One region of the Kitasatospora sp. NPDC028961 genome, then DNA from elsewhere that is predicted to be linked to it. Evidence: predicted binding sites of a transcription regulator. Region 1 holds the regulator's gene; each other region holds the start of a gene.
What was found. The regulator HrcA, encoded in region 1, represses chaperone genes, less so after heat shock. The targets are predictions, from matches to a motif close to TTNGCACTCNGNNNNNCNGAGTGCNAA.
Positions count from the first base shown of each region.

Region 2: the regulator HrcA is predicted to act here: its motif matches at 3,820-3,846, upstream of groES (co-chaperone GroES).
Region 3: the regulator HrcA is predicted to act here: its motif matches at 2,914-2,940, upstream of ACZ4UX_RS24480 (FmdB family zinc ribbon protein).

Region 1 covers NZ_JBVHVO010000003.1:522,538-529,635, reverse strand. Annotated here, with positions in the region: gene hemW (radical SAM family heme chaperone HemW) at 1-249, shown strand, start outside; gene ACZ4UX_RS09840 (DUF3097 domain-containing protein) at 307-1,140, opposite strand; gene pspAB (PspA-associated protein PspAB) at 1,172-1,756, opposite strand; gene htpX (zinc metalloprotease HtpX) at 1,786-2,706, opposite strand; gene hrcA (heat-inducible transcriptional repressor HrcA) at 2,967-4,001, shown strand; gene dnaJ (molecular chaperone DnaJ) at 4,078-5,217, shown strand; gene ACZ4UX_RS09815 (16S rRNA (uracil(1498)-N(3))-methyltransferase) at 5,308-6,057, shown strand; gene ACZ4UX_RS09810 (S41 family peptidase) at 6,184-7,098, shown strand, end outside.
Region 2 covers NZ_JBVHVO010000001.1:849,942-857,039, reverse strand. Annotated here, with positions in the region: gene ACZ4UX_RS03920 (WhiB family transcriptional regulator) at 54-380, shown strand; gene ACZ4UX_RS03915 (LysR family transcriptional regulator) at 460-1,479, opposite strand; gene groL (chaperonin GroEL) at 1,612-3,240, opposite strand; gene groES (co-chaperone GroES) at 3,373-3,678, opposite strand; gene ACZ4UX_RS03900 (THUMP-like domain-containing protein) at 4,009-5,184, shown strand; gene ACZ4UX_RS03895 (polysaccharide deacetylase family protein) at 5,197-6,135, opposite strand; gene ACZ4UX_RS03890 (hypothetical protein) at 6,196-6,549, opposite strand; gene tsaD (tRNA (adenosine(37)-N6)-threonylcarbamoyltransferase complex transferase subunit TsaD) at 6,546-7,098, opposite strand, start outside.
Region 3 covers NZ_JBVHVO010000015.1:136,623-143,720, forward strand. Annotated here, with positions in the region: gene ACZ4UX_RS24470 (potassium/proton antiporter) at 1-1,005, shown strand, start outside; gene ACZ4UX_RS24475 (MFS transporter) at 1,442-2,719, shown strand; gene ACZ4UX_RS24480 (FmdB family zinc ribbon protein) at 2,952-3,290, shown strand; gene mscL (large conductance mechanosensitive channel protein MscL) at 3,863-4,282, shown strand; gene ACZ4UX_RS24490 (hypothetical protein) at 4,293-4,562, opposite strand; gene ACZ4UX_RS24495 (sigma-70 family RNA polymerase sigma factor) at 4,687-5,658, opposite strand; gene ACZ4UX_RS24500 (phosphatase PAP2 family protein) at 6,216-7,076, shown strand.

The sequences.
Region 1 (7,098 bases):
CGCCGCACCCCGGCCCAGGGCCGCGAGCGGCTCACCGACGAGGACCGCCGGGTCGAGCGCATCCTGCTGGAACTGCGCCTCGCCGAGGGCATCCCGCTGGACCTGCTCACGGCGACCGGCCGCGCGGCCGCCGACCGGCACCTCGCCGACGGCCTGCTCGACCGCACCACCCACGAGCGCGGCCGGGCCACCCTGACCCTCCAGGGCCGCCTCCTGGCCGACGCCGTGGTCCGCGACCTGGTGGACTGAGAGTCGTTGCCGTGGTGTCAGCCGCCGGCTCGCGGTCGCGGGCCCACGGCTGACCGGTCAGTCCTCCAGGGTGACGAAGTCGATCAGTTCCTCGACCTTCGCCAGGAGGGCGGGCTCCAGGTCCTTGAAGGAGTCGACCGAGGCGAGGATCCGCTTCCACGCGGCGGGGGTGTCGGCCGGCCAGCCGAGACGGCGGCAGACGCCCCCCTTCCAGTCCTCGCCGTAGGGGACGTCCGGCCAGCCGGGGATGCCGACGGAGGAGGGCTTCACGGCCTGCCAGACGTCGATGTACGGGTGGCCGACGACCAGCACGGCGTCGCCGGTGACCCGGGCGGCGATCCGGTGCTCCTTGGTGCCGGGGAGCAGGTGGTCGACCAGGACGCCCAGCCGGCGGCCCGGGCCGGGGGCGAAGTCGGCGACGATCGCGGGCAGGTCGTCGATGCCCTCCAGGTACTCCACGACGACGCCCTCGATCCGCAGGTCGTCCCCCCAGACCCGCTCGACCAGTTCGGCGTCGTGCCGCCCCTCGACGTAGATCCGCGACTCCCGGGCCACCCGGGCCCGCGCTCCGGGGACGGCGACCGAGCCGGAGGCCGTCCGGCCCGGGGCGCGCGGGGGCGCCGGCGCCGCGGCGGCGGGGCGGACCAGGGTGACGGTCCGGCCCTCCAGCAGGAAGCCGCGCGGCACCAGCGGGAACACCCGCCGCTTGCCGAACCGGTCCTCCAGGGTGACGGTGAACCCCTCGGCGGTCTTCTCGCAGCGCACCACCGCGCCGCAGAAGCCGGTCGCGGCCTCCTCGACCACGAGGTCCCGGTCGGCGGGCACCTCGGGGGCGGGCTGCTGCCGCTTCCACGGCGGGGTGAGGTCGGGTCCGTACTGGCGGCTGCGCATGCAGGTGACTATAGGCAGGCCCGACGGGGCGTCACAGGCCCGGCGCGCCCCAGACCGGGAACCAGCGGGTGAGGTCCTTCTCCAGCCGCAGGTCGTTCCCCAGCATGGCGTTGACCTGCAGTTCCAGCGGGCTGTCGCGCTTCTCCCCGCCGCCCGGCACCGGCGCGAACGGGTAGAAGGTGCCGCGCTTGTACAGGTAGACCAGCGCCAGCGGCTGCCCCTCGGCGCCGCGGAAGGCCACCAGCGAGCAGAGCAGCTGCGGGCCGAAGCCGTTCCCCTCCAGCTCGCTGTTGACCGCGTGCAGGTCGTTGACCAGCTCCGGCAGCTCCTCGGGGGTGTGCCGGGCGAGCAGCCAGGAGTAGCCGTAGGCGTCCTTGGAGGCCTCCACCGGGACGCCGCCGCGCTCGGTGTCGGCGTCCAGCAGGGCCCGGACCTGCCGCTCGACCTCGACGAAGGCGCCGCCCTCGACCGAGGAGAAGCAGACCGACCCGACGCCGGTCGGCCGGAAGCCGGCCGCCGCCTCCAGGGTCAGCGCGGCCGAGGGCACGCCGAACAGCTGATCGAGGTCGGGCCGGACGGGCTTGGTGCGGCCGAACAGTGCGTCCAGGATTCCCACGGCGGTCCCCTCCGGGGCGTGTCGTCGGCTCAGCGGCCGAGCTGGGTGGAGATCTTCGCCAGCTGCTCCAGCCGCTTCTCCAGCGAGGGGTGGGTGGAGAACAGCTGCGAGGCGGCCTCCCGGGCGCTCAGCGCGGGGGCGAAGTAGAAGGCGTTGTACGGCTGGGCCTGGCGCAGGTCCTTGGTCGGGATCGCGGCGATCTGGCCGGTCACCTTGGTGAGCGCCGAGGCCAGTGCGCTGGGCCGGCCGGTGAGCTGGGCGGCGGCCCGGTCGGCGGCCAGCTCCCGGTAGCGGGAGAGCAGCCGGGTCAGCAGGAAGCTGATCGCGTACACCACCACCGACACCAGCGGGATGACCAGCGCGGCGATCGCGGCGTTGGAGTCGTTGCTGTTGCGGCCGCCGCCCATGAAGCCGCCGTACATCGCGATCCGGGTCATCGCCCCGGCCAGTACGCCGAGGAAGCCGGCGATGGTCATCACCGCGACGTCCCGGTGGGCGACGTGCGACAGCTCGTGCGCCAGGACGCCCTCCAGTTCCTCCGGTTCCAGCCGCCGCAGCAGCCCGGTGGTGACGCAGACCACCGCGTTCTGCGGGTTGCGGCCGGTCGCGAAGGCGTTCGGCATGTCGTTGTCGGCGACCGCCACCCGGGGTTTGGGCATGTCGGCGAGGGCGCAGAGCCGGTCGACGGTGCCGTGCAGCTGGGGGTACTGCTCCGGGGTCACCCGGTGGGCGCCCATCGCCCGTTCGGTGATCTTGTCGCTGAACCAGAACTGGGCCACGAACAGCCCGCCGGAGATCAGCACGATCAGTGGCCAGGCGCCGCGCAGCAGCGCGATCAGCAGGCCGGTGAAACCCACGTACAGGAGCCCGATCACGAACATGGTCCCGACCATCCGGCCGGTCAGGCCGCGGTCCGGGGCGAAGCGGGTGGGCTGGCCCGAGGTCGACATCGCTGGTCCTCCGTTCGCCGTTCGCTATCGATGCTGCCACCCGGCCGGTCCCGCGGCATCACCCGCGCGCCGCGCGATGCGGGCAGGATCACCCCGGCGGTGCCGTTCCTGCCGTCGGACCCGGGCCTTACACTGGCAGGTACGGTTCTGGCACTCCTCTGTTCAGAGTGCCAAAGGCCGCGGTCCGCCCGGCGGACCGCACCATGCCGGAACGACACACGTCACCACGGACAACGTGCGAAGAGGGAGGTGCGTGCCCCATGGCCGGTGAGGTCCGCCAGCTCGACGAACGCAAGCTCGCCGTGCTCCGCGCCATCGTCCAGGACTACGTGGGCACCGAGGAGCCGGTCGGCTCCAAGGCTCTCGTCGAACGCCACAACCTCGGGGTCTCCCCGGCCACCGTCCGCAACGACATGGCCGCGCTGGAGGAGGACGGCTTCATCCACCAGCCGCACACCAGCGCCGGGCGGATCCCCACCGACAAGGGGTACCGCCTCTTCGTCGACCGGCTCGCCGAGGTCAAGCCGATGAGCGCGCCCGAGCGGCGGGCGATCCGGCACTTCCTGGACGGCGCGGTGGACCTGGACGACGTGGTCGCCCGGACGGTCCGGCTGCTCGCCCAGCTCACCCGGCAGGTGGCGGTGGTCCAGTACCCGTCGCTCTCCCGCTCCACGGTGCGCCACATCGAGCTGGTCGCGCTGGCTCCGGCCAAGGTCATGCTGGTCCTGATCACCAACACCGGCCGGGTCGAGCAGCGGATGGTCGACTGCCCGGGTCCGGTCGGCGAGGTGGTCCTCGCGGACCTCCGTGCCAAGATCAACACGAGGGCCGTCGGCGTGCGGCTGCCCGACGTGCCGGGGCTGCTGGACGAGCTCCCGGCGATGTTCGAGGCGGTGGACCGGCCGGCCGTCACCATCGTCCTGGCGACGCTCTTCGAGGCGCTCGCCGAGCAGAACGAGGAGCGGATCATGCTGGCCGGTACGGCCAACCTGACCCGCTTCGGCCACGACTTCCCGCTCACCATCCAGCCGGTGCTGGAGGCGCTGGAGGAGCAGGTCGTCCTGCTGCGCCTCCTGGGTGAGACGGCGGACGCCGGGATGACGGTCCGGATCGGCCGGGAGAACGCGTACGAAGGGCTCAATTCCACCTCGGTCGTCTCGGTCGGTTACGGTTCGGGCGACGAGAGCGTGGCCAAACTGGGTGTGATCGGTCCGACCCGGATGGACTATCCGGGCACAATGGGGGCGGTGCGAGCGGTGGCACGGTACGTGGGCCAGATCCTGGCCGAGTCGTAGGGAACGACCGGTGTCACACAGGTGACACCGGTACCAGTCGCAAGCACTTCTACAGGCGGAACAAGCGGAGCATTTGGTGGCCACGGACTACTACGCGGTACTCGGCGTCCGACGGGATGCGGGGCAGGACGAGATCAAGAAGGCGTTCCGGCGCCTGGCGCGCGAACTGCACCCGGACGTCAACCCCGACCCGAAGACGCAGGAGCGGTTCAAGGAGATCAACGCCGCCTACGAGGTCCTCTCCGACCCGCAGAAGCGGCAGGTCTACGACCTCGGCGGGGATCCCCTCTCGCCCAACGGCGGGGGCGCGGGCGGCTTCGGCGCGGGCGCGGCCGGGTTCGGCTTCTCCGACATCATGGACGCGTTCTTCGGCGCGGCCGCCGGTCAGCGCGGCCCGCGCTCGCGCACCCGGCGCGGCCAGGACGCCATGATCCGGCTGGAGATCACCCTGGAGGAGGCCGCGTTCGGCACCACCAAGGAACTCCAGGTCGACACCGCCGTCACCTGCACCACGTGCAGCGGCGAGGGCGCCGCCCCCGGCACCTCCGCGCAGACCTGTGACATGTGTCGCGGCAAGGGCGAGGTCTCCCAGGTCACCCGGTCCTTCCTGGGCCAGGTCATGACCTCCCGGCCCTGCCCGCAGTGCCAGGGCTTCGGCACCGTCGTGCCGACCCCGTGCCCGGAGTGCGCCGGCGACGGCCGCGTGCGGGCCCGCCGCACCCTGACCGTGAAGATCCCGGCCGGTGTCGACAACGGCACCCGGATCCAGCTGGCCGGCGAGGGCGAGGTCGGCCCCGGCGGCGGCCCGGCCGGCGACCTCTACGTCGAGATCGCCGAGAGCACCCACCCGACCTTCCAGCGCCGCGGCGACGACCTGCACTGCACGGTCACCATCCCGATGACGGCCGCCTCGCTCGGCACCCAGGTGCCGCTGCAGACCCTGGACGGGCTGGAGGAGGTCGACATCCGGCCCGGCACCCAGTCCGGCCAGTCGATCCCGCTGCACGCCCGCGGCATCACCCATCTGCGCGGCGGCGGCCGGGGCGACTTGATAGTGCACGTCGAGGTGCAGACGCCCACCAAGCTCGACCCCGAGCAGGAGGACCTGCTGCGCCGGCTCGCGGTGCTGCGCGGCGAGGAGCGGCCCTCCGGGCAGTTCGCGCCGGGCCAGCAGGGGCTGTTCTCCCGGCTGAAGGACGCCTTCAACGGCCGCTGACCGTACCGGCGCCCGGTGCCCCGCTCCCGGCGGGTCACCGGGCGCCGTCGTTCCCCCGTCCGTCCCCCCACCCCCACTCCAGGAACCGCCATGACCGCGCCCGTGTTCATCGTCGAGACCGCGCAGCTCGCCTCCGCCGCCCCCGGTGCGGTGGTCCGGCTGGACGGCCCGGAGGGGCGGCACGCGGCCGCCGTGAAGCGGCTGGAGCCGGGCGAGGCGGTGACCCTGGCCGACGGGCTCGGCCTGGGCGCCGACGGCACCGTCACGGCCGTGCACGGCAAGGACGCCGTCGAGGTGACGCTCGCCGCGGTCCGCCGGGAGGCCGAGCCGGCGCCGCGGATCGTCGTCGTCCAGGCGCTGCCCAAGGGCGACCGCGGCGAGCTGGCGGTGGAGACCATGACCGAGGTCGGCGTGGACGTGGTGATCCCCTGGGCCGCCTCCCGCTGCATCACCCAGTGGAAGGGCGAGCGCGGCGCCAAGGCGCTCGCCAAGTGGCGCTCCACCGCCCGCGAGGCGGGCAAGCAGTCCCGCCGGCTGCGCTTCCCCGAGGTCCGCGAACTCGCCACCACCCGCCAGCTGGCGCCCGTCCTGGCCGGGGCCGCGCTCGCCGCGGTGCTGCACGAGGACGGCGCCGAGCCGCTGGCCGGCGCCGCGCTGCCCGGCGGCGGGGACATCGTCCTGGTGGTCGGCCCCGAGGGCGGGGTCTCCCCGGAGGAGCTGGCCGCCTTCGCCGAGGCCGGTGCCAGGCCGTACCGGCTCGGGTCCTCGGTGCTGCGCACCTCGACCGCGGGAGTGGCCGCCGGCGCCCTGCTGCTGGGCCGCACCGGCCGCTGGGGCTGAGCGGGCCGGTCGCCGCACGGACCGTTCGTTCCCCGGCGGTTCGTTCCCCGGCGGTTCGTCCCCCGTAGGGGGCGGCCTGCGCGAAACCGGAGGCGCGCCGCCCCGGCGGGTGCGTAGGGTGCGGCTGTGAGCGAATCCCCGAGCACCCCTGCCGGCGCCTACCTGCGCCATCCGCACCTGCACGGTGACCTGATCACCTTCGTCGCGGAGAACGACGTCTGGCTCGCCCCGCTGGACGGTGGCCGGCCCTGGCGGCTGACGGCCGATCACGTCCCGGTCCGCCGCCCGCGCTTCTCGCCGGACGGCCGGCACATCGCCTTCGTCTCCACCCGGGACGGCGCGCCCGAGGTGCACGTCGCGCCGGTGGACGGCGGGCCGTCCCGGCGGCTGACGTACTGGGGCAGCGACCAGACGCAGCTGCAGGGCTGGACGGCCGACGGCAGCCCGGTCGCCACCACCTCCGCCGGACAGGCCACCCTGCGCCGCACCTGGGCCCACGCCGTACCGCTGGACGGCGGCGAGCCGCGGCGGCTGCCGTACGGGCCGGTCGGCGGCGTGGCGTACGAGCCGGGCGGCGACCGGGTGCTGCTGCTCTCGGCGGCCGGTGCGGAGCCCGCGCGGTGGAAGCGCTACCGGGGCGGCCGGGTCGGCAAGCTCTGGATCGGCGCCGAGCGGTTCGCCCGCGTCCACGAGGAGCTGGACGGGCACATCGAGGCGCCGCTCTGGGTCGACGCGCCCGGCGGCGCCCGGATCGCCTTCCTGGCCGACCACGAGGGCGTCGGCGAGCTCTACTCCAGCCTCCCCGACGGCAGCGGCCTGCGCCGCCACACCACCTCCCCGGAGGGCTTCTACGCCCGCGGCGCGACCAGCGACGGCACCCGGGTGATCTGGCACCGGGCCGGTGACCTCTGGCTGCTGGACGACCTCGACGGCGCCGAGCCGCGCCGGCTGGACGTCCGGCCGTCCGGCCCCCGGGCCGGCCGGCGGCCCCGCCCGGTGCCGGCCGCGCACTGGCTGGAGAGCGCCGCCCCCGACCGCACC
Region 2 (7,098 bases), on a different contig from region 1:
CCCCGCCCGCCGATGGCCGGTCCGCGGCCGCGAGCCTCTGAAGGGAATGAGCCATGGCAGATTTCTCCCGCCTCCCCGGCCCCAACGCCGATCTCTGGGACTGGCAGCTCTCCGCGGCCTGCCGCGGCGTGGACAGCTCGCTCTTCTTCCACCCCGAAGGGGAGCGCGGCGCCGCGCGGAGTTCGCGTGAGGCGAGCGCCAAGGAGGTCTGCATGCGCTGCCCGGTACGCACCGAATGCGCGGCGCACGCACTGGCCGTCCGCGAGCCGTACGGCGTCTGGGGAGGCCTGACCGAGGATGAGCGCGAGGAGATGATGGGCCGCTCGCGCAACCGCCTCGTGGAAGTACCGCTGGTCGCGCCGACGGGGCTGCCGCGCTAGGCACGCATCCGCTCCGCGCCATGAAGAAACGTTTCTTCATGGCGCTTCGAGCCGCCGGTCCGCCCGGGCGAACGCCCGGTCAGCGCCCGGCCGCCGCACCCGCCAGCCGCTCCAGCATCAGCGCCACCGCCGGCACCTCGGCGAGGTCCGGCAGGGTCAGGGCGACCACCTGCCGCACCGCCGGCGCCCCCGAGGCGGTCCGCACCGGCACCGCCGACACGCCGTCGGGGCGCACCGACTCCAGCGCCAGCCCCGGCAGCACCGCCACCCCGAGCCCGGCCGCCACCAGGCCGACCACCGCCGGGTAGTCGTCGGTCGCGAAGTCGATCCGGGGCTCGAAGCCCGCCCCCGCGCAGAGTTCCACCAGGTGCCCCCGGCACTGCGGGCAGCCCGCGATCCACTGCTCCCCCGCCAGTTCGGCGAGTTCCACCGGCCCGCGCCCGTCGCCGCGCCCCGACAGCGGGTGCGCGGCGGGCAGCAGGCCGACCATCGGGTCGTCGAGCAGCGGGGTGACCACCAGATCGGACCAGTCGGTGGTGGCGCTGAGCTGCTGGGCCTCCAGATTGGCCTCGGCCCGCGCCTCGCGCGGCGTGCCGTGCCCGGGAGCGGACGCCGGAAGGGGCGCCGGCGCGCCGCCGGGGGCCTGCGGATACCTGAAGGCCAGCGCGATCTCGCACTCGCCGCCGCGCAGCATCGCCAGCGACTCCGGCGGTTCGGCCTCGACCAGCGACACGCGCACCCCCGGATGGCTGTCCCGCAGCCGGGCGACGGCCGGCGGCACCAGGGTGGAACTCGCGGTGGGGAAGGAGACCAGCCGCACCCGCCCGGCCCGCAGTCCGGCGATCGCCGCGACCTCCTCCTCGGCGGCGGAGAGCCCGGCCAGGATGCCGGTGGCATGCTTGAGGAGCACCCGCCCGGCCTCGCTCAGCTGCATGCCGCGCCCCGAACGGACCACCAGCGGGGTGTCGACGGACTTCTCCAGGGCCTTCATCTGCTGGCTGATGGCGGGCTGCGTACAGCCCAGCTCACGAGCGGCGGCGGAGAAGGAGCCGGTGCGGGCGACGGCACGCAGAACGCGCAGGTGGCGGGCCTCGATCATGCCTCAGTTATAAGGCAATCTTTGCTTTATGCAAAATTCAACTGATAGTTGAAGAGTCAAACGCCCCACACGCCGCAGGCCCGGCCCGTACCCCGAGGGGCGCGGACCGGGCCTGCGGTCACTGATCAGGCGTCAGTGGGAGTGGCCGTGGCCGCCGTGCGAGTGGCCGTTGTCGGCCTCCTCTTCCTTCTTCTCCACCACGAGGGTCTCGGTGGTGAGCAGCAGGGAGGCGATCGACGCGGCGTTCTCCAGCGCGGAGCGGGTGACCTTGACCGGGTCGATGACGCCGGCCTTCAGCAGGTCGCCGTACTCACCGGTGGCGGCGTTGAAGCCGTGACCGGCCTCCAGCTCGGCGACCTTGTGGGTGATGACGTAGCCCTCGAGGCCGGCGTTCTGGGCGATCCAGCGCAGCGGCTCGGCGAGCGCCTTGCGGACGACCGCGACACCGGTCGCCTCGTCGCCCGACAGGCCCAGGCCGCCCTCCAGCACCTTGGCGGCGTGGACGAGGGAGGCGCCACCGCCGGCGACGATGCCCTCCTCGACCGCGGCACGGGTCGCCGAGATGGCGTCCTCCAGGCGGTGCTTGCGCTCCTTCAGCTCCACCTCGGTGGCGGCGCCGACCTTGATGACGCAGACGCCGCCGGCCAGCTTGGCCAGGCGCTCCTGCAGCTTCTCGCGGTCCCAGTCGGAGTCCGTGTTGGCGATCTCGCCCTTGATCTGGGCGACGCGGCCGGCGACGGCCTCGGTGTCACCGGCACCGTCGACGACGGTGGTCTCGTCCTTGGTGATGGTCACGCGGCGGGCGGTGCCCAGCACGTCCAGACCGGCCTGGTCGAGCTTGAGGCCGACCTCCTCGGAGATGACGGTGGCACCGGTCAGGGTGGCCAGGTCGCCCAGGATCGCCTTGCGGCGGTCACCGAAGCCCGGGGCCTTGACGGCGACCGCGTTGAAGGTGCCGCGGATCTTGTTCACCACGAGGGTGGACAGCGCCTCGCCGTCGACGTCCTCGGCGATGATCAGCAGCGGCTTCGAGGCACCGCCCTGCAGGATCTTCTCCAGCAGCGGGAGCAGCTCCTGGATGGAGGAGATCTTGCCCTGGTTGATCAGGATGTACGGGTCCTCCAGGACCGCCTCCTGCCGCTCCGCGTCGGTGACGAAGTACGGCGACAGGTAACCCTTGTCGAACTGCATGCCCTCGGTGAAGTCCAGCTCCACGCCGAAGGTGTTGGACTCCTCGACGGTGATGACACCGTCCTTGCCGACCTTGTCGATCGCCTCGGCGATGAGCTCGCCGACCTGGGTGTCCTGCGCGGAGAGGGACGCGACGGCGGCGACGTCGTCCTTGCCCTCGATCTCGCGGGCGATGGACAGCAGGTGCTCGGAGACCGCGGCGACGGCCTTGTCGATGCCCTTCTTCAGGGCGGCCGGGCCGGCGCCGGCGGCGACGTTGCGCAGGCCCTCGTTGACCAGGGCCTGGGCCAGCACGGTGGCGGTGGTGGTGCCGTCGCCCGCGACGTCGTTGGTCTTGGTGGCGACCTCCTTGACGAGCTGCGCGCCAAGGTTCTCGTACGGGTCGTCGAGCTCGACCTCACGGGCGATGGTGACACCGTCGTTGGTGATGGTCGGCGCGCCGAACTTCTTGTCGATGACGACGTTGCGGCCCTTGGGGCCGATGGTCACCTTGACGGTGTCGGCCAGCTTGTTGACACCGCGCTCCAGCGAGCGGCGGGCGTCCTCGTCGAACTGCAGGATCTTCGCCATGTTCCCTATTCCCTCGGGGCTGCGACCGGCACGCCGGCCACCGGACTACGTGAACCAACAACCACGCCCCGGGCCCCTGTCACTGGGACACGGATCCGGGGCGGGCTGGAACGTCTTACTTCTCGGTGCTGCTTACTTCTCGATGATGGCGAGAACGTCGCGCGCCGAGAGGACGAGGTACTCCTCGCCCTGGTACTTCACCTCGGTGCCGCCGTACTTCGAGTACAGGACGATGTCACCGACGGCGACGTCGAGCGGCAGACGCTGGCCGTCCTCGAAGCGGCCCGGGCCGACAGCCAGGACGACGCCCTCCTGGGGCTTCTCCTTGGCGGTGTCCGGGATAACCAGGCCGGAGGCCGTGGTGGTCTCGGCGTCGAGCGGCTGGACCACGATGCGGTCCTCGAGCGGCTTGATGGCAACCTTGCTGCTGGTGGTCACGTCCGAGCTCCCCTTCGGAGATTACGGGGTTGTCTAACGGGTAGTGGCGAACCTACGGGCCTGCCGTCGCGGGGGTCAGACACGCTTCTTCGCGTTAGCACTCTCCTGGTGGAGAGTGCCAAGGACGACCATAGGCCGCGGTTAGCACTCAGTCAACCAGAGTGCCAACGGCGCGCCCGAAACGGTTCTCGCGGGCGGCTGCCGGGCCGCACTCCCGTACGACGCCGCCGACGATCCGCACGCGTGTGCGTCCGATCAGGGCCCACTCCACCAGTGCGCTCGCCCATCCGCCCCGGGCGGCCCGGCGCGCCGACCGGGGAGAATGAGCGGGTGGAGACCGAGAACCTGCAGCCCCTGCTGACCCCCGAGGGGCAGTCCCTGCTCGCCGAGCTGCGCGAGTTCGCGCCCGAGGAGGAGCTGGCGCTGGCGACCAGGCTGCGCCGGGAGTACTCGGCGGAGCTGGTCTCGGCGGCGTTCGGGCAGGCCCGGCTGCGGCAGCGGGCGCGGGCGAAGTTCGGCGCGGACGCCGACCTGATGTACTTCACGCCCAACGGCGTCGAGCAGTCCACCCGGCGCAGCGTCGCCGAGTGGCGGGCACGGCGCTTCGCCGAGCTGGGCGTGCGGCGGCTGGCCGACCTCTGCTGCGGGATCGGCGGCGACGTCCTCGCGCTGGCCCGGGCCGGCATCGAGGTGCTCGCCGTGGACCGGGACCCGGCGGCCTGCGCGGCCACCGCCGCCAACGCCGCCGCACTGGGCCTGGCGGACCTGGTCGAGGTGCGCTGCGCGGACGTCGCCGACGTCGACGTCACCGGCTACGACGCGGTCTTCACCGACCCGGCCCGCCGCACCTCGCGCGGCCGGGTGTTCGACCCCGAGGCGTACGCCCCTCCGCTGTCCTGGGCGATCGAGGCCGGCCGGCGCACCCCGATCGGCGCGCTCAAGGTGGCCCCCGGCATCCCGCACACGGCCGTGCCGGGCGACGCGGAGGCCGAGTGGGTCTCCGACCACGGCGACGTCAAGGAGGCGGTGCTCTGGTTCGGCACCGGGGCCGACCGCCCGCACCGCGCCACCCTGCTGCCGCACGGCGACTCGCTGACCGGCGGCGACCTGCCCGACCCGCCGGCCGGACCGGTCGGCCGCTACCTCTACGAGCCGGACGGCGCGGTGATCCGGGCCCACCTGGTCGCCGAGGTGGCCGAGCAGGTGCACGGCCGGCTGATCGACCCGAAGATCGCCTACCTCACCTCGGACCGGCTGGTCGCCACCCCGTACGCGCACGCCTTCGAGCTGACCGATGTGCTGCCGTTCCACATCAAGAAGCTGAAGGCGCTGCTGCGCGAGCGGGCCGTCGGCACCGTGGTGATCAAGAAGCGGGGGATGGCGATCACCCCGGAGGAGCTGCGCCGCCAGCTGAAGCCGAGCGGGCCGAACAGCGTCACCGTGATCCTCTGCCGCACCGACCAGGGCCCGCTGATGATGCTCGGCCGGCCGGTGGCGCTCCCGTAGGCGGACTCCCGGTCAGCCGGCGGGCGGCCGGATGTAGTCCTCCAGCCGGGCCACCGCGAAACCCTGCTCCTGGATGCGGGCCAGCAGCTCCCCGAACATCTGCGTCATCGTCTCGCCCTTGAGGTCCTTGGGCCCCCGGAAGTGGGCGAGGACGATGTCGCCGGGCCGCAGCTTCTTGTCGGCCGCCTGGTACTGCATGTCGTGGATCTGCATCGACTCGCGCCAGAGCACGATCGCGCGCGGCCCGCACTGCTGCACCGAGGTGTTCAGCGCCGGGGTGTTGGCGCCGTCCCCGTACGGCGGGCGGAACAGCAGCGGCGCGGTGCCGTACTGCTGGGTCAGCGCGGACTGGGCGTCGCAGATCTCGGACTTCTGCTTCTCCGGCGCGACCTTGCTCATCTGGGCGTGGTCGACGGTGTGGTTGTGGATGTGGTTGCCGAGCGCCTGGAGCGGCTTGAAGTAGCCGTAGTTGTCCTTGACGATGTCCCGGGTCAGGAACATCGAGACCGGCACCTTGAGGTCGGTCAGCATCTCGACGAACTTCGGGTCCTTCTCGGCGCCGTCGTCGATGGTCACGAAGACGACCTTGTCGGTGGTCTTCACCTCGCTGAACACCGGTACGGGGCCGGTCCGTTCGAGCTTGACCGGCTTGTCGGCCGGCGCCGGCGGGGCGGGCGGCAGCGGCTTGAGGTTCCACTTCGCCCAGGCCGCCGCCTCCCCGGCGGCGGGCACCGCGGCGGGTGTCGCCGTGGGCGACGGACTCGCCGCGGCGGACGGCCGCTGCCCGGCCGCCGGCGTCGTCGCGGCGGTCGCCGCGGGCCCGGCGCCCGTGCCGCCGCTGCCACAGCCGGTGGCGGCGGCCAGCAGGGCCAGCGCCCCCACCGCGTACGTCCTCGTCCTGCCCCGCCCGTACCGCTCCACCGCGCCGCGCTCCCAGCTACCGTCCAGCATGCTCTCAGCTATGCACGGTAGTGGCCGGCCGTTCGGTTCCCGGACAGGCCCGGCAGCTCGCTACTCCGGGTCCGCCCCGGACGCCGGGTTCACGCAGGTCTCCGGGCCCGCCCCGGTCTCCGGGGACTCGCTGGACTCCGGGTGCTCGCTGGACTCCAGGTGCTCGCTGGCGAAGGACCAGCGGTGCACCGGGCGGCCGATCAGTGCGGCGGGCGGCTCGGGGACGGGCACCGGCTCCGCCGTCCACCAGGTGATCAGCAGCACCCGGTCGCCCGGCGCACCGAACAGCTCGGCGCGGACCAGGCCGGCCGAGCCGCGCAGCGCGGGCAGCACGACCTCGCGGACCCAGGCCGACAGCTCGGCCCCGCGGCCGTCGGCGGCCCGCGCCTCCCACATCGCGGCGGTGGTGGTCACCGACCGCCGCCCAGCGCCTGGTACGCCTGGCCGTGCACGTCCGTGTGCGGGACGTGCACCTCGGTGACGGGCAGCGAGGAGTCGGCCGACAGGTCGAAGGACGAGGGCGCGCGGTCGCGCCAGACCATCTCGGACCCCAGCGCGGCGACCATCGCCCCGTTGTCGGTGCACAGGCCCGGACGCGGCACCCGCAGCCGGATGCCCGCCTTGTCGCAGCGCTGCTGGGCCATCTCGCGCAGCCGGGAGTTGGCCGCCACGCCACCGCCGATCATCAGGTGGTCGACGCCGTTCTCCTTGCAGGCCTTGACCGCCTTCCGGGTCAGCACATCGGTCACCGCCTCCTGGAACGAGGCCGCGACGTCCGCGATCGGCACCTCCTCGCCGGCCCGGCGCTTGGCCTCCACCCAGCGGGCGACGGCGGTCTTCAGGCCGGAGAACGAGAAGTCGTACGCCGGGTCCTTCGGGCCGCTCAGGCCCCGGGGGAAGGCGATCGCCTTGGGGTCGCCCTCACGGGCGGTGCGGTCCACCACCGGACCGCCGGGGAAGCCG
Region 3 (7,098 bases), on a different contig from region 1:
GCCCCCGTGGTGATCCTCGTCGTCGCCTTCGCCACCACCGGTGAACTCGACTCGTGGTACGTCCTGATCGGCACGATCGTCGCCGAGCTGGCCATCGGGGCCGCGGTCGGCCTCACGGTCGGCAAGCTGGGCGCCTTCGGGATCAAGCACGTCGCCCTGCCGTCCTCCGGCCTCTACCCGATCGCCGTCCTGGCGCTCACCGTGCTCGCCTACGCCGGCGGCGCGCTGCTGCACGGCTCCGGCTTCCTCGCCGTCTACATCAGCGCGGTCATCCTGGGGAACGCCAAACTGCCGCACGGGCCCGCCGTCCGCGGCTTCGCCGACGGACTGGCCTGGATCGGGCAGATCGGCATGTTCGTGCTGCTCGGCCTGCTCTGCACCCCCGAGACCATGGGCTCGGCCGTGGTGCCCGCGCTGGTGATCGGCGCCGTGCTGGTCTTCCTGGCCAGGCCGCTGTCGGTGGTGATCACGCTGACGCCCTTCAAGCTGCCCGGCCGCGAGCAGGCGCTGCTCAGCTGGGCCGGGCTGCGCGGGGCGGTGCCCATCGTGCTGGCGACCATCCCGATGGTGGCCGGCACGCCGATGGCCCACGACGTCTTCAACATCGTCTTCATCCTGGTCGTGGTCTTCACCCTGCTCCAGGGCCCGACCCTGCCCTGGGTCGCCAAGTGGCTGAAGATCTCCGAGGGCTCGATGGGGCAGGACCTCGGCATCGAGTCCGCGCCCCTGGAGAAGCTGCACGGACACCTGCTGTCGGTGGCGCTGTCGCCGAGTTCCAGGATGTCCGGCGTGGAGATCGGCGAGCTACGGCTGCCGGCCGGCGCGGCGGTGACCCTGGTGGTCCGGGAGGGCAGCAGCTTCGTCCCGGACAAGGCCACCGTGCTGCGCGGCGGCGACGAACTGCTGGTCGTGACCACCGACGAGGTGAGCGAGGCCGCCGAGCGGCGGCTGCGGGCCGTGGACAAGGGCGGCAAGCTCGCGGGGTGGCTGTACGGGCGGCGGTGACCGCGATGACCACGGGGGCTTCGTCCAGCGCTCACCTCCGATGGACGGGACAGATCTGGATGTCCTCTGTATGGTGGGAACAGCGCGTCATCTACGCGCGTATATGCAGAACGATCGAAACACCCCAGCATCTGCCTGAAGCAGAGTTGGCGCGACCGCTCGGCGGCCGCGGCCCGGATCCCGGCAACCACGCCGGGCGGGCCCGGTAACTACCCCGGTCGACGCGCGAGAGGACGACTCTCGGCGCCGTCGGGGCCACCCCATGCCCCTTCCGCGCTACCAGGCAGCAGGAAGGACGACCGTGACGGCCCGCCGAACGGTCGAGAACACCGCGGACACCCACGCCGCCCTGGCCACCGACACGCTCCCGGACACCCCGCCGGGCACCGGGGCCCCCACCGACCAGGGCGCACCCGCCCGCGTCGGGTACGGCGCACTGCTGCGCACCCCCGGGGCCTGGACGTTCCTGGCCCCCGCCTTCGCCGCGCGGCTCCCGTACGCGATGCTCAGCCTGGGCATCGTCCTGCTGGTGCTGGACACCCACGGCTCCTACGGCACGGCCGGCAGCGTCGCGGCGGTCTCCGCCGTCGCCCAGGCCTTCATCGGCCCGCAGACCGGCCGGCTGGCCGACCGCTTCGGCCAGGCCGCCGTGCTCGTCCCGACCGTGATCGTGCACGCGGTCTCGGTCGGCGCGCTGATCGCGCTGGCCCTGGGCCACGCCCCGGTCTGGACCCTCTTCCTCGCCGCCGCCCCGGCCGGCGCCAGCGTGCCGCAGGTCGGCGCGATGGTCCGGTCCCGCTGGGTCGCCAAGCTCTCCGCCGAGGGTGCGGCCGGCGGGCGCTCGGCGTCCGCGCTGTCGGCCGCCAAGCTCAACACCGCCTTCGCCTTCGAGTCCGTGACGGACGAGTTCACCTTCGTGATCGGCCCGGTGCTCGCCGGCGCCATCGCCACCTCGGTCACGCCCGCCGCCGGGCTGATCGCCGAGGCCGCGCTGACCGTGGTCGGCGGACTGGCCTTCGCCGCCCAGCGGCGCACCGCGCCGGCCCGGCACCCGCACCAGCCCGGCGTCCGCCGGGTCTCCGCGCTCTCCTCCCCCGGCGTCCGGCTGCTGGCCGGCGCGTTCCTGGGCGTCGGCACCGTCTTCGGCGCCATGCAGGTGTCGGTCACCGCGTTCACCGAGTCGGTCGGCCAGCCCGGCGCCAACGGCACCGTGTACGGGATCTTCGCCGGCGGCTCGATGCTGGCCGGCGTGCTGTACGGCATGGTCGCCTGGCGCCGGGCCGCCCGGCACCGGATGCTGGCCAGCTACGCGCTGCTGGTCGTGGGCTGCTCGACGCTCTGGGCGATGCCCAACCTGGTCGCGCTGTCCGTCGCCGGGCTGGTCTGCGGCCTGGCCATCGCACCGACGCTGATCACCGGGTACACCCTGGTCGAGACGTTGGTCGCGGACGGCGCCAAGACCGAGGCCTTCACCTGGCTGACCGGTGCGATCGGGCTGGGCCTGGCGGCCGGGTCCACGGTCGCCGGACGGCTGATCGACGGACACGGGCCGTCGGCCGGGTTCCTGGTGCCGATGGCCGGTGCCGGGCTCGGCCTGGTCGCGCTGGTCGCGCTGCGGCACCTGCTGATCGCGCCGGGCTCGGCGAGCACGGTGGTCGCGGGCGCGAACGAGCGGGGCTCGGCTCCGCAGCTGGTCGGGGCGGCGAAGGGCTGAGCGGCGGGGCTGGGGGCGTCGGGTCGGGCCGGGCCGGGCCGGACGCGTCCGGCCGGTCGGTCGAGCCGACCCGGGGTGGCCCTCGGCGGCCGGCTTCCGGCGGGCGCGGGAACGGGTGCTTCGGCGCGCCCCCGGCTCATCTCACATTCGAGTCGCTGGACTGATCCAGCGGAATGCCGCATCATTGACCATCGTTAGCACTCATCAGGCGAGAGTGCCAGGAGGAAGACAAGTGCCCACGTACCAGTACCAGTGCACCGAGTGCGGCAACGGCCTGGAGGCGGTGCAGAAGTTCACCGACGAGGCGCTGACCACGTGCCCCGACTGCCAGGGACGGCTCCGCAAGGTCTTCTCGGCCGTGGGTGTGGTCTTCAAGGGCTCCGGCTTCTACCGGACCGACAGCCGATCCTCGTCCACCAGCTCGGTGGGCACCGGCTCGTCGTCGAACTCGACCTCGTCGGGTTCGTCCTCGTCCGGCTCGTCGTCGGCTGCTTCGACCTCGTCCTCGTCGTCCTCGGGCGGCTCGACCGCTGCCGCGAGCTCGGCTCCGGCGGCGAAGCCGGCCGGCTGAGACCAGACTTCGCAAGGCCCGTGGGCCCGCGCCATCGCGCGGCCCGCGGGCCTTTCGCGTGCCCGGGCGGGGGGCAGGCCGCTCGCGGTCAACCCCCGATGGGCCCACTACCCCGTTCGGGTGTACGGAGTTGTCCACAGGGCCGAGTTGTCCACAGGCCTGGGGACAGGGCTTCCACCCGCCCCCTGGGCCGCCCAGAGTGTGCGTCGGAAGAGCCGGCCCGCACCCCGGGCCGGCGCCCTGCGACCACCGGTGGTGCCCATGTCGACCACGAGCCTCCCCTCGCGGTTCCCGCCGCTCCCCGCCCCGGCCGTTCCGCCCCGGCGGGAGGTGCCGCCCTTCGCGCCGATCCGGCGTGGCGGTGGCCGCCTCCACCGGCTCCGCCGGGCCGCCCGGCACCGGTTCGGGGTGCCCGCCCTGCTGCTGGTCGCCCTGTCGGCCGCGCTGGCCGTCGGGCCCGCGCGGGCGGGTCTCTCCCCGCCGGGCGCCGCGTCGGTCGGCCGATCGGGTTGTCCATCGGGGCCCATCGAAGATCACCCGTGACCGGACAACGACTTCGTCGTTCACGCGGCATGAAAGGCTTCAAGGAATTCCTGCTGCGCGGAAATGTCGTCGAGCTCGCCGTCGCCGTCGTCATCGGCGCGGCGTTCACCAACATCATCAACGCCTTCGTCAAGGGCGTGATCAACCCGATCGTCGGCGCCTTCGGAGCCAAGGACCTGGACGCCTACAGTTCCTGCCTCAAGGGCCCCTGCGAGCTGAGCGCGACCGGCGAGGTCACGTCCGGGATCCTCATCCTGTGGGGCTCGGTGCTGAGCGCCCTCCTGCAGTTCGTCATCACCGCGGCCGTCGTCTACTTCTGCCTGATCCTGCCGATGACCAGGTTCGCCGCCCGGCGCAAGAGCCTCGCCGAGGTCCAGGCGGAGGCCGAGGCCAAGGAGGTCCTGCTGCTGACCGAGATCCGCGACGCGCTGGTCACGCAGCAGCGCTGAGCACGCGCCGTCAGTCGCCGTGGTGCGGCGGGCGCTGGCTCAGGTACCAGTCCAGTCCCCGTCCACCACTCTCCCCCGCTCCCGGGCGCCCGCCCCAGCCGGCGTCGGTGTCATCACTGGACTGCTGGTCCAGCGGGTCCCGGAAGACCAGCCGGGCCTTCGTCGCGGCCTTGGGGTCCTCGGACGCCTTCACGGCCGCCGCGGCGTCCGCCCCGACCCCGTCGTCCTGCCTGGGCTCCCGCTCGGTCACCGGCCCGCCTCCGTCTCGCACGTCGTCCACTCCTCCAGCCTAGAAGCTCCCCGTGCCCGCGCCGACCGCCGCCGAGGACGCGAGAGGGCCCCGGTGCGGAGCGATTCCGCACCCGGGGCCCCGGTCCGACGGCGAGGTGGCGGCGGGGAGGCCGTCAGGCGGCTTCGAAGCCCGCGTGGTCGGCGATCCGCTTCAGCTCGGCCAGCGCGTGCTTCTCGATCTGGCGGATCCGCTCCCGCGTCAGCCCGTGCTGCTTGCCCACCTCGGTGAGCGTCCGCTCACGGCCGTCCTCCATCCCGTAGCGCGACCGGATGATCGAGGCCGTCCGGTCGTCCAGGCGCCCGATCAGACCGTCCAGCTCCTCGCGGCGGAGCATGACCATCACGGCGTCCTCCGGGGACGTCGCCCCGGTGTCCTCGACCAGGTCGCCGAACTGGGTCTCGCCCTCGTCGTCGACGGACATGTTGAGGCTCACCGGGTCACGCGCCCAGTCCAGGACGTCCTTGATCCGCGCCTCGGTGGTGTCCAGCTCGGCCGCGATCTCGGCCGGCTCCGGCTCACGGCCCAGCTCCTTGGACTTCTCCCGCTGGACGCGCCGGATCCGGCCCAGCTCCTCGACCAGGTGGACGGGCAGCCGGATGGTGCGCGACTGGTCGGCGATGGAGCGGGTGATCGCCTGCCGGATCCACCAGGTGGCATAGGTGGAGAACTTGAAACCCTTGGCGTAGTCGAACTTCTCCACCGCCCGCACCAGGCCGGCGTTGCCCTCCTGGATGAGGTCGAGCAACGGGAGGCCGCTGCGCGGGTAACGCCGCGCGACGGCGACGACCAGCCGGAGGTTGGAGCGGATGAAGACGTCCTTGGCGCGCTCGGCGTCCTCGGCTATCGCCTCCAGCTCCTCACGCTTCACACCCTTGGGGAGCTCCGCCTCCTCCAGCAGGTGCTGGGCGTACACACCGGCCTCGATCCGCAGCGAGAGCTCGACCTCCTCGGCGGCATCGAGCAGGGGCGTCCTGGCGATCTCGTCGAGATACATACCGACCAGGTCACGGTCGGCCTCAAGGTTGGTCGGGCGGGCCGCGCGAGTCCGGTCGGCCCTGTCGCGAACGACGGCACGGGTGGCCATGCTTGCTCCCTTTGCTGGAATTGCCGAGGTCTGCCTGCCTGCCCCCAAGAGGGCAAGAATGCGGGCCCCGCGGGGCTCACACGTAACGATCCAACGAACAGATTCCGGACAACATTCCCAAGTCGCTCAGATTCTTCCGCCAATGCAGTATGCTGCCGGTTTTCACCGCGCCCCTGGACGGAGCGTGACCGGGCCGGCACCACAGGTGCCGACCGGGCGGACCACACGGCGCGGTCCACACGGCGCGGTCCACCGAATGCGGTCGGCGGGACCGCGGGTCGGGACCGCAGGTGCGGCCCTCCGGCGCCTTGCCGCTGCGCGGCCGCCCATGCCGGGGCCGTCGACGCACTCCTTTGCGGACCCTTCACTCCGGAGAACCCGCGGGCAGCCGCGCGCGTTCCCGCCCGGCCCCGCCGGAGCCGCCGCTGCCACCGGTTCCGCACCCCGGAGCCGCCCCGCGCCCGCACCCCGGCGCACGCAGATCCTCCGCACAAAAGATGCCAAATCGCTATCGCGCAGGCGTCCGATCAGCACAACGCACTGGGAAGGTGTCAGCCATGCACCTGACCAACAGCTCGCCTCTCCTCACCCCGCGTAATCGCCACCTGCTCCGGCACCTGGCGCTCGCGGCGGGCTGTACCGCGCTGTTCGCGGCCCTGGCCACCCTGGTGCAGACCGGCTGGTCCCCCCTCGCCCGCCTGGACCAGGGCTGGGTGGACGACATGCACCGCTACGCCCAGGGCCGAAGAGTCTGGGTCGCCTCGGTGCAGATGCTCACCGACATCGGCGGCACGATCACCATGCGTACGCTGCTCGGCGCCGCCACGCTCTGGCTCTGGCTGATCGGGGCCCGGGTGCTGGCCTGCTGGGCGGCGGCCCAGGCGCTGGTCGGCTGGGGCTTCCTGTGGGTCCTGAAGCTCTGCCTCGACCGCCTGCGGCCGCACTTCCCCGACCCGGTCGCCCACGCCGGCGGCCCGGCCCTCCCGTCCGGGCATGCGATGGCCTCCGTGATCACCTGCGCCGTCCTGGTCGGGCTGGTCTGGCACCGGTCCTCGCGCGGCGGGCGGATCACCGCCTGTTCGATCGCCGCGCTGACCGTGCTGACGATCGGCTGGACGAGGGTCGCCCTCGCCGTCCACTGGCCGAGCGACGTGCTGGGCGGCTGGCTGGCCGCCGGGATCGTCCTGGGCGCGGTCACCGTGGCCGTCGAGCTCTGCCGGCCCGGCGCGCTGGCCCGGGACGTCCGGCGGGTCAACTGGCGGACCAGGCCGAGGGTCCAGCGCGTCCTCGTTTCCCAGACCGCCCCCGCGCCCTACGACCCGGCTTTTGATCCGGCCTTCGATCCGGCCTTCGATCCGGCCTTCGAGGAGGCCGGCGAGCGGGCCGGCGAGCGACCGGACGGCGCGGTCAAGCCCTAGCGCGCGTCCCCCCAGCCTCGGG